Cecembia calidifontis: one gene and its partner. The protein of the gene in region 1 interacts with the protein of each later gene in a pairwise test. Links are inferred from orthologs where the notes say so. Each region holds a gene or a part of one and is shown on either strand. Other genes may lie near its edges.

The links.
Region 2: the proteins of dnaA (region 1) and dnaB interact in binary tests that used the Escherichia coli proteins (3 or more experiments, as listed by UniProt). The link is inferred for Cecembia calidifontis from one-to-one orthologs.

The regions. Positions count from the first base shown.
Region 1 is NZ_SGXG01000001.1:13,174-24,141, forward strand. What follows is about bases 3,555-6,358. They hold dnaA (chromosomal replication initiator protein DnaA), read left to right. Parts: upstream 3,555-4,146; coding sequence 4,147-5,571; downstream 5,572-6,358. Other genes in these bases: BC751_RS00070 (metallophosphoesterase), read left to right, coding at 3,555-4,025; meaB (methylmalonyl Co-A mutase-associated GTPase MeaB), read right to left, coding at 5,646-6,358. Outside these bases: scpA (methylmalonyl-CoA mutase), read right to left, coding at 1-795; BC751_RS00060 (methylmalonyl-CoA mutase family protein), read right to left, coding at 792-2,219; BC751_RS00065 (5'-nucleotidase C-terminal domain-containing protein), read left to right, coding at 2,357-3,109; more of BC751_RS00070, read left to right, coding at 3,111-3,554; more of meaB, read right to left, coding at 6,359-6,650; BC751_RS00085 (hypothetical protein), read right to left, coding at 6,695-7,099; BC751_RS00090 (CopD family protein), read left to right, coding at 7,151-7,693; BC751_RS00095 (SCO family protein), read left to right, coding at 7,711-8,364; BC751_RS00100 (c-type cytochrome), read left to right, coding at 8,369-8,815; BC751_RS00105 (IS1634 family transposase), read left to right, coding at 9,036-10,547; BC751_RS00110 (HEM-1/HEM-2 family protein), read right to left, coding at 10,595-10,968. UniProt on the Escherichia coli protein: Plays an essential in the initiation and regulation of chromosomal replication. Binds in an ATP-dependent fashion to the origin of replication (oriC) to initiate formation of the DNA replication initiation complex once per cell cycle.
Region 2 is NZ_SGXG01000001.1:3,753,534-3,756,493, reverse strand. It holds dnaB (replicative DNA helicase), read left to right. Parts: upstream 1-667; coding sequence 668-2,254; downstream 2,255-2,960. Other genes in the region: BC751_RS16080 (zinc-binding dehydrogenase), read left to right, coding at 2,309-2,960; BC751_RS16090 (UDP-N-acetylmuramate--L-alanine ligase), read right to left, coding at 1-404. UniProt on the Escherichia coli protein: The main replicative DNA helicase, it participates in initiation and elongation during chromosome replication. Travels ahead of the DNA replisome, separating dsDNA into templates for DNA synthesis.

The DNA of each region.
Region 1 (10,968 bases):
ATCATCTATGTCCAGACCCGCAGCAATACCTGCTCTCAAATATTCCAGCCCATCTGCCAAAGTATAAGCCAATTCAAGGTCAGCTGTTGCTCCTGCTTCCTGCATGTGGTAACCGGAAATAGAAATGGAATTGAACTTTGGCATGTGTCGTGAAGTAAACTCAAAAATATCGGCTATGATCTTCATGGATGGCTGGGGTGGATAAATGTAGGTATTCCTCACCATGAATTCTTTCAGGATGTCATTTTGTATCGTACCGCTCAACTGATCCGCTTTGACCCCTTGTTCTTCGGCTGCCACAATATAAAAAGCCAAAATAGGAATCACCGCACCGTTCATGGTCATGGAAACAGACATCTGATCAAGTGGGATCCCATCAAACAGGACCTTCATATCCAAAATGGAATCTATAGCCACACCTGCTTTGCCCACATCCCCTACTACCCTGGGATGGTCGGAATCATAGCCCCTGTGGGTAGCCAGGTCAAAAGCCACCGAGAGGCCCTTTTGACCGGCGGCGAGGTTTCTTCTATAAAATGCATTGGACTCCTCCGCAGTAGAAAAACCTGCATATTGACGGATTGTCCAAGGCCGCATAACATACATGGTACTGTACGGTCCCCTCAGATAAGGAGGTATTCCCGCTACATAAGCCAAATGGGAAAATCCCTTTGTGATTTCCTTTGAAAACACAGAAGGTACAGGAATCTTTTCAGCTGTTTCCCAAATCTCAGATGCTACATTGTCAGGCTGGGATGTGTTTGAAAATTTCAATTGCTTTATATCGGGTCTCATGCTACAGTTTCATTTTTTGACTCCAAAAGATCAGTTTCTCTACCAGCAAACAGTTGCCAGGGCAACTCTTCCACCTTTTCAGACAAAGTAAATTTTGCCTTTTCTTCCTTCAATTGGTATTTGTTCGCACCAATTTTAGATTTTTGAAGCTCAAGAATATCGCTTTGGCGTTTTTTACGGGTGGATTTCACTTCCTCCTGAATCAATTGGTCTTTGTATAATTTCCACCAACCTCCACTGGCTTCCACATTTTCTAAACTTTCTTTTGTTCTGTCCAAAAGAATGCCTGTAAGGTTTTCTATGAAATAACTTCCTGCTACAGGATCCAGTACCTTATCAAGGTAGCTTTCCTCCCTAAGGATATTGGAAATATTCCTGGCCATTCTTCTGGAAAAAGAGTCTGGACCAGATAAAACCTCGTCATGAGGTCTTACCCAAAGCACATTACAACCCCCTAAAATGGCAGACATGGCCTCGGTCGTATTCCTCAACATATTCGTATAAACATCCATTCGGGATTTGGTCCAATTGCTTGTCTGGCAAAACACTTGGATATTCTCAGGCAAAACTTCAACCTGATAGAGCTCACCAAGACTTTGAAAAAAAATACGGCCCGCCCTGATTTTACTTATTTCTTCAAAATAATCTGAACCTACAGAAAACCTAAGCATTGCCTTTTCAAAAACCTTTTGAGCAGGAACACCGGCTTTTCCAAGATGGTCCAGCAATTCCACAATTGAAGCAAAACCGAATTTTAACTCCTGAATTGCAGTGGCACCAGCTTCATGGTAACAGGAAAAATCGATGCAGCAGGCTTTGAAAGCAGGGAAAGGTTCCAGTTTATCAATCAACATAGCCAATTCCTGGGAAATAACTTCCATTTCCGATTCCTCATGAAAAAGCCGGGTCATGCCATCCCAAAGGACTCCTCCCTGAAGTTGATCTGAACCCCAGTCTTTTCTACCGAACCAATCCAAAAATGGAGCAAGAACAACACTTGGGGATCCGCTTGATAGAACAAGAAATATCTGGATATAAGGCAGTTCAACCCCTTTGAGCAATTGATTAAAGTCCTCTTTACCTGACACTTCCAGTACAAGGGCATCACAACCATTTTGTAAGGCATCCAAAATTAGTGCATTGCCTTTATTTTGGTCTTCAATTCCTACATGAAAAACATTGGACCATATCCGGGGAGACAATCCAGGTATCTCTGATGGAGGATGAATTTTGTTATGATATGCTTCAAGAAAAGCAAGGGTTTCAAGATCTTCTTCCGTATAAAAAGGCATGATTTCCAACCCACCTGCTGTTTTGGACACCAAATGCGTTGTGAAATCTTTGCCTTTAAGATCAGCAATGGCCTGTTGAATCCATTGTTCTTTGGTGACAGGACCAAATTCCTCAAAAAGCTTATTTTCCATATTGGGTTTATATTGATTGATAAAAAACAACTTCCTTTGACCCATTATACTGTTGAAATGGGATTTGAAAGCTATCTTTAGCCCCAAAAATAAGAGGTAGATATCTGAAAACCCATTAAAAGACCTCAAATTGAAAAATGCTTAAAAATAAAATTTTCAAAATTCCAGTTTTCGCGGCAGTCCTTTTCCTTCTGTACGCTTGCGCCCCTGCCCTAGTAAAAACCGGAGAAGCCCAATTTTTCAGCCTTGACTCGGAAGTTCCTGCAGATCCGATTACCCAAAAATTCATCCAGCCTTTCAAAGAAAACCTAGAAAAAGAAATGAACACGGTCATAGGCAGAACCACAGAGGCTATCTTGAAAAACGGAAATGGCGAGACAGCCATCGGTAATCTGGTGGCTGATTTTCAGAAAGAGTTTGCAGAGAATTTACTTGGTTACCCCATTGATATTTCCATTATCAACAACGGAGGAATACGAAACACCCTGCCCAAGGGAAACATTACCTTAGGCAACATCTATGAATTATCTCCTTTTGATAATTACCTCCAAATTCTGGAATTAGACCATCGAGAGCTTATTGCTCTCGCGGAGTTTGCTGTCTCCAGAAAAATACTTGGAATTTCAGGAATGACAATTCATGCCCAAGATGGAAAAATCCTCGAATTGAAAATAAATGGAGAAGAAGTAAATCCTGCAAAAAAATATATTTTGGCCGTGAACGATTACCTTGCAAATGGCGGGGACGGCATGGGGTTTCTCTCGGAAATTCCCAGAAAAGCTGAGACCGATTACCTGCTCCGGGAAATCCTTATAGATAGGATTAAAGCAAAAACGGCATCCGGGTTGAATATCGAAGCTAAGGTTGAAGGAAGACAAAAATTTGATTGAAATGAAAAGAAGGGATTTTATTAAAAGCAGCTTACTTACAGGAGCAGCTTTAAGTTTTGGCAGCCCACTTTTGGCAGATGAGATGCTTTCAAAAAAAGGAAAAAGAATCAGCATCCTTCATACCAATGACATGCATTCCCGGATTGAACCTTTTCCCAATGACGGCAGCCGAAATGCAAATCAGGGCGGGATGATCAAACTGGCTTCCTTGGTATCAAAATTTAGAAACGAGGAGGAAAATATGCTATTATTGGATGCCGGGGATGTATTTCAGGGTACGCCTTACTTCAATTTTTATGGAGGGGAACTTGAATTTAAGCTCATGAGCCAAATGGGCTTTGATGCCTCCACCCTTGGAAATCATGAGTTTGACAATGGGCTCCAAGGCCTGTATGAGCAACTTCCGCACGCATCTTTTCCCCACATCTGCTCCAACTATGATTTTTCCAACACCTTGATGAAAGACGCCACCATACCTTATAAGATTTTCAAAAAATCAGGTTTACGAATCGGGGTATTTGGGCTTGGAATAGAATTGGAAGGTTTGGTCGGAAAAAAGAATTATGAAAACACACAATACCTTGATCCTGTTGGTGTAGCGAAGGAAATGGTCCAAGAATTAAAGGCAAAAAAATCAGATCTGATCATATGCCTTTCGCACTTGGGTTATGCTTATCGGGGGACAAAAATCGATGATCTCAAATTGGCAGCAGCTGTGAATGAAATTGATTTGATCATAGGAGGTCATACACATACCTTTTTGGATGAGCCTACCCAAATCAAAAATACAGAAGGCCACACCACAATTATACATCAGGTGGGAACGGGCGCATTGCGATTAGGGAAAGTAGATTTTGTATTCACTAAAGAGAACAAAATTAATTTTGCCAGCGCAAAAAGTTTACCGATTTATTAGAAAGTCAAGCAGTTTTTGATTTTTTATTTAAATTTATTTTCCCCAAATTTGATGCCCTCCAAAAAGGCAGGGAATCAGCTAAATCTACAATTCTTTCGCTTGGATAATTATTGAGTACTAAATGAGTTCAGAGGCTAATGCAGTTTGGAATGAATGTTTGCGTGTAATCAAGCAGCACGTCAATGAACAGAGTTTTTCAACCTGGTTCAAACCAATAAACCCTGTTAGATTAGAGGGAAGCACCCTCACCATTCAGGTACCCAGTCAGTTTTTTTATGAGTGGTTAGAGGACAACTATGTACAGGTTTTAAAGCTTGCCATCAAATCCACGCTGGGACCCAACGGCAGGTTGGAATATGCTGTAGTAGTGGACAAGGGCAATTCTCAAAACCAGCCCTATGTGGTAAGTTTCCCTCAAGGAAATTCTGCTTCAAGTCCAAAAAAATCCAATACTGCTTTAGCTGAAAGCAAAAGTCCATTTGACATGCAGTCTTTGGACAGCGAAATGCTGCTTCAATCCAACCTCAACCCGAATTATACTTTCAGTACTTACATAGAGGGTGACTGTAACCGTTTGGCCAGATCTGCAGGGTTTGCCGTTGCGACCAAGCCAGGGGTAACTTCATTCAACCCTTTGATGGTATATGGAGGAGTGGGGCTTGGCAAAACCCATTTGGTTCAGGCCATTGGAAATGAGATCAAAAACGGACCAGATGACAAATTTGTACTTTATGTCTCTTCAGAAAAATTTGTAAACCAGTTCATGGATGCCATCAAAGATGGAAATGTGAAAAGCTTTACTAATTTTTACATGCAGGTAGATGTTCTGATCATCGATGATATTCAGTTTTTGGCAGGTAAAGACAGGACCCAGGAAATGTTCTTCCATATCTTCAACCACCTGCACCAAAACAAAAAGCAGATCATCATGACCTCAGACTGTCCTCCCAAAGATCTGAAAGGATTGGAGGAAAGGTTGCTGTCCAGGTTCAAATGGGGATTAACAGCAGACTTGCAAATGCCTGATTTTGAAACCAGGGTGGCCATTATCAGAAGAAAAATGCAGTCAGAAGGCATCTTTATTCCAGATGATGTTGTAGAATACCTTGCTTATACTGTTGACACAAATGTAAGGGAACTGGAAGGCGTTTTGATTTCCCTGATTGCCCATGCTTCACTGAACCGGGTAGACATTGATCTTACCCTGGCCAAGACGATCATGAAAAACATCGTCAAGGACATTGAAAATGAAGTTGGGATTGATTTTATCCAAAAAACAGTCTCTGAATACTTTGACATCAAGACGGAAGACCTGAAGGCCAAGACCAGGAAAAAAGAAATTGTAACAGCAAGACAGGTCGCCATGTATTTTTCCAAAGAATTCACCAATCATTCTTTGAAATCCATTGGTTATCATTTTGGCGGAAGGGACCACAGTACGGTCATCCATGCCGTGCAGACGGTCAATGACCTGATGGACACAGATACTGCTTTCAGAAACTCAGTAAATGACCTGAAAAAGAAATTCAAAATGCGGTCCTATTGACCGCATTTTTTTTGTATTTACTTGCTTTTGGCTTTTTTTTAGTGATCAGACACACCTTGATTTCAAAAAGGGATTCAATCATTTCCTCTATTCTTTAGGAATAAATCGAACAATTCACGGGCTTTGGCAATGGCGGAGAATTTCCCGGATTTTATACCAGGAAGTAATTCCTCCATCCTCTTTTTGACCTGGGAATGATGGAAAAAAGAGCTTTCCATCAGGTACCTGATGTGTTCCTGCAACCAATTAACCCTCTGTTCTTGCCTGTTGGACTCGAGGAATCCATTCTTGGTCATCTTGTCTCTAAAATCATCAATCATTGTCCAAATTTCCTCTAGCCCTGATTTTTCTATAGCAGAACAGGTTTTGACCTGAGGGATCCAGCCATTCTCCTTTGCGGGAAAAAGGTGCAGGGCATTGGCATATTCCCTCTTTGCCCTTTTGGCTGCTTCAACATTGCTGCCATCAGCTTTATTGATGATCAATGCGTCGCACATTTCTATGATCCCTTTTTTAATTCCTTGCAGCTCATCCCCTGCTCCGGCCAACATCAACAGAAGAAAAAAATCCACCATTCCTTTAACGGCAGTTTCAGATTGACCTACACCCACTGTTTCTATCAGGACCACATCAAAACCAGCAGCCTCACACAGCAACATGGCCTCCCTTGTCCTTGCACTCACGCCTCCCAAAGCAGCACCTGCCGGACTGGGGCGTATATAAGCTCTTTTGTCCGAAGAGAGTGCCTCCATCCTGGTCTTGTCTCCCAAAATACTTCCCCCTGACTTTTGGCTACTGGGATCAATTGCCAACACCGCCAATTGATGGCCTCTTTCCACGAGTATTTTGCCAAAATTTTCAATAAAAGTACTTTTCCCTACACCCGGAACACCAGTAATACCTATCCTGATAGACTTTCCAGAATAGGGAAGGATTCCCTCCATCACTTTTTCGGCCAACATTTGATCTGAAGGCAGGGAGCTTTCTACCAGGGTAATAGCCCTACTGAGCACCATTCTATCCCCCTTCAACACACCATCTATGTAATCCTCAACGGGAAGTCTGCTTTTCTTTTTCAATTTTTAAAAGATTACGCACCAAAGATTCCCCTAATATATCTGAATTATTTGAAAGGGTACCTGACAAAATTCTCCTGACCCATAGCTGATTTTTCGTACATCCCAATGCAATAAGTATTCCGTGCGGGATCAAAATGAGGAATGTCAGGCTGCAGTTTTTTGGGGGCATAATCTAAGGAACTGAAAAAATACACTTTGGTATTGCCGTATTTTGTATGAGGCATAAATGCACCGTAAGCCTTCATTTCATCCCATAGGGTATCCGGGGAGTAAACAGCATATATCCTAATGATGGGACCGGTATTGTTTTCATTGCGGTAAAAGGCTGTTTCCACAAACTCACCCTTCAAATCCCCTATTCCCGGCTGCGAAATTGTATCTCTAATAATCCAAATGATGATCAAAATGACCGACAGGAAAAGGGCAAAAAAGACAAAACGGTTACTCATAGGAATTAGCGGTTTAAATTTAAAGCCTTAATTTAGGGGAAAAATTCCATGATGGCTTTCGAATATTTAAAAGCGCTGCATATCATCTTTGTCGTGACCTGGTTTGCGGGCCTATTCTACATAGTGAGGTTATTCATCTATCAGGTTGAGGCCCTGGAAAAAACAGAACAGGAAAAAGCAATACTGATGCCACAACTCAATCTTATGGCACAGCGCTTATGGTATATCATTACCTGGCCTTCCGCCATTTTGACTTTGATCTTGGGTTTTTGGGTATTGTATTACAGATGGGGATATATGCAGTTGGGCTTTATGCATGCCAAATTGGGTTTTGTTCTTGTACTGTACATTTATCACATAATTTGCCATAAAATTTTTAAAGATTTACAAAATGGAATAGCAAAATGGACCTCAACACAGTTAAGAATGTGGAACGAATTGGCAACCCTCTTGCTATTTGCTATCGTATTCCTCATTGTACTCAAAAGCCTTATTAGTGTGGTCTGGGGTATTGTTGGTTTATTGGGCCTTAGTGTCCTGATGATGCTTGGCATCAAATGGTACAAAAAAGTTCGGGAAAAAGCGAATCCATAATTAATTCAAAAACTTATATGAAATCTAGCATAGCAACCATTTTCTTTGCCTCACTGGTTTTACTGTTTTCTTGTTCTGGACCTAAAGAAAATGACAACAGTTCTTCTTCTCTACCTATTTTGGGAAACAAGTATGTCAATGAATTTGAAATCGAAGGCAAAATTGTTAAAGACACTGTCTATCATAAGATTGCAGAATTTTCATTTATCAATCAGGAAGGAAAAGAAGTGAATAATGCTACTGTGGAAGGAAAGGTGTATGTGGCAGACTTTTTCTTCACGACTTGTCCCACTATCTGCCCCATCATGAAAACTCAAATGCTCAGGGTTTATGAGAAATTTAAACACGAACCCAACTTTATGATCCTGAGCCACACCCTTGATCCCGAGCATGACACACCGGAACTTTTAAAAGATTATGCAGCCAAAATCGGGGTAGAGGATGATAAAACCTGGAATTTCTTGTCAGGAGATCAGGAAAAAATCTTCGAAATCGGCCAAACAAGCTACCTTACCACTGCCATGTCGGATAAAAATGAACCAGGAGGGATTTTACATTCCGGAGCTTTTGTATTGGTAGATCAGCAGGGCAGGATTAGAGGTGTCTATGATGGGACCAAAGAAGAACAAGTCAATAGATTGATGAAGGATATACCCAAATTACTGAAATAAAAACATGTGGAAAATCGGGACGGGAATCGGCATTTTGATCTTCCTTTGTTTTAGCTGCAATCCCAATCAGTCAGACAAAGATAAGACTCTTGCCTCCATCAAAGATACCAAAGTGCTTCAGTATGCCATTGAAGGGAAAAACTTGTATGAATTGTACTGCGCTAATTGTCATCAAAAAGATGGGACAGGTTTGGGAAAACTAATCCCCCCACTTAATCCTTCCGATTATATGGCCGAAGATGTGGGAAGAACAGCAAGAATCATAAAATATGGTTTACAGGGAGAAATCATGGTAAACGGGCAAGTCTATAATCAGCCTATGCCGGGAAACCCCAACCTTACCAATTTGGAAATTGCAAGGATAATGACCTATATTTATAATATTTGGGGAAATGAGGAAGGGGTAATCGATGCTAACTCAGTGGAAAAGTTTTTAGAAAAGAAAAATTAACCCTTTCCTAACTCCTGCTTGGCTGCCTTGAGCGCTTCTTTGATGTCTTTATTCACCTTCTCTACCAAAACTTTCTGTTCGGTAAGATAGGCCTTTGCTTCTTTTTCCTGACTTCGACAGTCGTCAGTCCCATTTTTACATAAAGTATTGAAATATAGATCATTATAATTTTCAGATTCTCAATTTGGGTGTCCCGGGGTGGTTTTTTGTACTTTTAGGCATGTTTGTTCGGAGAAAACCCAATAAAAGTGGCAAGATCAGTGTTCAGGTAATTGAGAAGATCAAAGGTAAAAGCAAGGTTGTAAAAACGATCGGAAGCAGTTCTGATCGATCTGAGGTTGAAAGACTTTTTATTCTTGGGGAGGAATGGATAAAAAACCATAAAGGAGCACTTGAAATCCCCTTCAGTGATGAAGAACGGATTGCCGATTCTGTTCTGGAAAGTGTTGAAAACATCACTGTTTCAGGTACCGAGCTGCTTTTGGACAGGATTTTCAATGATATTGGGTTCAGCGCAATCCAAGATGATATCTTCAGGTGGCTGGTATATTCCAGGATCTGTTTTCCTGCCAGCAAGCTGAAAACCTGTGATTACCTGCTCACCTACCACGGCCTCGAATTCCAGGTTCAGGACCTTTACAGGTACATGGACAAGCTTTACAACAACTATAAGGAAACGGTCCAGCTGATCAGCTTTGAACATACCAAGAGAATACTCGGAGGGAGTATCAATATCGTTTTCTATGATGTTACTACGCTTTATTTTGAAGTGGATCATGAAGATGATCTTAGAAAGAGTGGTTTTTCCAAGGAGGGAAAGCATCAAAATCCACAGATTGTTTTGGGTCTGCTGGTTGGACTAGAGGGATATCCTCTGGCTTATGAGATTTTTGAGGGAAACAAGTTTGAAGGGCATACGATGATCCCTGTGATAGAAGCTTTTAGAAAGAAGTATAGCTTACCTGCTCCGATTGTTGTTGCCGATTCAGGTTTACTGTCAAAAAGCAATGTAAAAGAGTTACGGGACAACGGTTACGAGTTTATTCTGGGAGCAAGGCTGAAAGCTTCCCCTGATAAAAGTAAAGAGAGGATATTGGCTTTTGAACTTGAAAACGGCGAGAGCAGGCTGCTGGATTGGGAGGACGGGCTCAGAATGGTTGTCAGTTATTCAGACAGAAGAGCCAAAAAAGACAGGATCAACAGGGAGAAAGGTCTTAAAAAGCTCGAGAAACAGTTAAAATCAGGAAAGCTCAACAAAAGCCACATCAACAACAGGGGCTATAACAAGTATCTTAAAATGGAAGGGGAGGTAAAGATTGCACTTGATATTGAAAAGTTTGAACAGGATGGGAAATGGGACGGTCTCAAAGGGTATATTACCAACACAAACCTTGACAAAGACGAGGTCATTGAGAATTACAACAACCTTTGGAAAATAGAAAAGGCCTTCAGGATAACAAAAAATGAAATCAAAGTCAGGCCTGTTTTCCATTATAAACAACGCAGGATCGAAGCACATATAAGCATCGCATTCGTCGCTTACAAAGTGTTTAAGGAACTGGAAAGGCAGTTATTGGAAAAAGGATCAAAACTTTCTCCTCAGAAAGCCATAGAAATAGCAAAAGGGATTTACACTGTTGAAATACAGCTCAAATCTTCAGGTAAAAAGCTGAGAAAGACCCTGCTTTTGAACGAAAGTCAACAAAAACTCGCAAAAATGTTCGGTTTTTGATTTTGGGTGTCCCAGTGTCGAAGTCAGGAGTTTTTAGAAAAGAAAAATTAACCCTTTCCTAACTCCTGCTTGGCTGCCTTGAGCGCTTCTTTGATGTCTTTATTCACCTTCTCTACCAAAACTTTCTGTTCGGTAAGATAGGCCTTTGCTTCTTTTTCATCGACAGATTCATCAGGAGCTTTGTACTGCCTCATCCAAACAAACATCCCTTCAAAAGCATCCTCCAGTTGGTTTTCAATATTCCTTAGCTCATGGATCTTTTCTGCATTGACAACAGAATCTTCCGCTATCAAACTATCGGTTTTTATTTTAATTTCTTTCTTTAAAGACTTAAGCTCCCCCATCAGAGGCATGACCTCATCATGAATAGCGATAACTTCATCTCTAAGCAACTTTGTTTCATCAACTTTTTCTGAATTAC
Region 2 (2,960 bases), 3.7 Mb from region 1 along the record:
TCAAAGTCCATTCCCAAATACTTCAGGACATGAAGAATCATGGAAGTAATGGTAGTTTTTCCATGGCTTCCTGATATTACTACTCTTTGTTTATCCTGACTTTGGTTGTAAATGAATTCCGGAAATGAATAAATGGGGATATTCAGTTCTTTTGCCCGGATTAATTCCGGATTATCGATCCTTGCGTGCATACCCAATATGATGCCATCCAAATCGGACTGTATTTTCTCGGGAAACCAGCCTTTTTCAATGGGAAGAATTCCGGCATTTTTCAACCTGCTCCGTGATGGTTCGTAGATTTCATCATCCGATCCACTTACCTCATATCCTTTGGCCAATAAGGCCAGGGCTAAATTGTGCATGACCGCCCCACCTATTGCTATAAAATGATACTTTTTGGACATAATAAAATTTCTATCTTTCAAAAGTACTAAACAGGGAGTTTCTTAGACCCAATTTTTTTCTATTTTTTCCAAAGGCTTGATAAGGGTTTTGGTTTCCCAGTGAATTTTGGAATCAGGTAATTTTTATCCCGAAGAGCCGAAATATATTTTTTTCTTGACGTTATCAGGTAAAAGGTTGATATTCAGTTTTCCCGGATTAGATGTGGATATCCCGTGAATAAATTGTTCAAAAAGATAAGGGCAAAGCATGTACATTTGTTTTTATGGCAGAAAATAAACCAAGCACTACCAATAGAAATTTGGGGAGAAAAAAACCGGATCTTAATATTGGTTCGGGATTGGGGAAATTACCACCTCAGGCGATTGATTTGGAAGAAGCAGTTCTCGGTGCTTTGATGCTTGAGAAGGATGCGCTTACTACTGTAGTAGATATTCTTAAGCCCGAAAGTTTCTACAAAGAGGCCCATAAAGTAATCTACACGGCAATACTTGACCTCTTTTCTGATTCGCAACCGATTGATCTTTTGACAGTGACCAATCAGCTACGGAAAAAAGGACAGTTGGAATTGGCAGGAGGAGCATTTTTTATCACGGAGTTGACTTCCAAAGTTTCCTCGGCTGCCAATATTGAATTTCACGCCAGGATCATTACCGAACAGGCCATGAAAAGGGAAATGATCAGCATAGCTTCTGAAATCCAAAAAGATGCTTATGAAGATACTACGGATGTTTTTGAGCTGTTGGATAAGATGGAGCAATCACTGTTTGAAATTTCGGAAAAGAATATCCGGAAAAATTATGCAGATATGCGCTCCATCATGAAAGAAGCCATCATGGAGCTTGAAGCCAAAAAAGGTCAAAAGGACGGCCTTACCGGTGTTCCAAGTGGTTTTACAGCATTGGATAGGGTTACTTCAGGTTGGCAAAAATCCGATCTGGTTATCATCGCAGCGCGTCCCGCTATGGGTAAGACTGCTTTTGTTTTGTCTGTATTGAGAAATGCAGCAGTAGATCACGGCAGACCGGTAGCGATTTTTTCACTGGAAATGTCCTCTGTCCAATTGGTCAACAGGTTGATTTCCTCTGAGGCCGAATTGGATTCAGAAAAAATCAAAAAAGGAAACCTCGCAGACTATGAGTGGGAGCAATTGGTACATAAAACTGCCAAACTCTCAAAAGCCCCCCTGTTTGTAGATGATACACCGGCCCTCTCCATTCTGGAGCTCAGGGCAAAGTGCCGAAAACTCAAGGCACAACATGATATTCAGATGGTCGTAATCGACTACCTTCAGTTAATGTCAGGGGACTCCAAATCCGGAGGAGGAGGCAACAGGGAACAGGAAATTGCGAGTATTTCCAGGGCTTTGAAAAAGATAGCCAAAGAACTGAATATTCCAGTAATTGCGCTTTCTCAGTTGTCCCGTGCTGTGGAGACCAGGGGAGGAGATAAGCGGCCTCAGCTTTCCGATTTGAGGGAATCAGGAGCCATTGAGCAGGATGCCGACATGGTAATGTTCCTTTACCGTCCTGAGTATTATGGAATAACTGAGGATGAAGACGGAAACTCCACCATGGGTGTAGGTGAGGTAATCATTGCCAAGCATAGAAATGGTTCCTTGGAAAATGTTAAACTTAGGTTTATCGGTAAATACACAAAATTTGCGGATCTCGAGTTAAATGTGCCTTATAAGGCCCAAGATGCGCTCTACGGTAGTAAGTTTCCAAGTGGTGGAGGAGCCCAGGATTTCGAATCAGGTAATATGATCCGTTTGCAGAGTAAAGCCAATGGGGGAGATTTTGATGATCCATTCCCCGGCGGCTTGGGAAGCAGTGAACCAGCTCCTTTTTAAGCTTTTATGGGATATATCTCCTGAATTTATTTCTTAATTAAATAATATAAGTCATTGAAAGCTATTGTTTTAAATAGACATACTGATAGTAAAATTGAACTTACTGAAATAGCTTTGCCTCACCTGAGTGGGGAGCAGGTAAGGGTACAGATCAAAGCTGCCGCATTGAACCACAGGGATGAATGGTGCAGGCAGGGACTTTATCCCAATATTAAGGATGGGGTGATTTTGGGATCTGATGGAGCAGGAATAGTATTGGATGTGGCCCATCATGGTCTAAATGAATGGTTGGGAAAAGAAGTAATCATCAATCCTGCATTGCATTGGGGGGATGATGAAAAAGTTCAGGGCAAGGATTTTCAGATTTTGGGTATGCCCGGTCATGGGACTTTAGCTGAATTTGTAGATGTTGATGTAAACAGAATTTTTGCCAAACCTGCATTTATGAACTGGGAGGAGGCTGCAGCATTGCCATTAGGTGGCTTGACTGCTTACAGGGCATTGATGGTTCAGAGCAGCTTACAAAAAGGTGAAAAAGTGTTGGTGACCGGATTTGGTGGTGGAGTGGCCCAATTTGCAGCCCAATTTGCTTTGGCTGCAGGTGCAGAAGTATACATCAGCAGTAGCAGTGAGAATAAGATAGCTTCAGCGCTGGCTCTTGGTATAACGAAAGGCTTCAATTATAAAGATGAAAATTGGGCAGAGG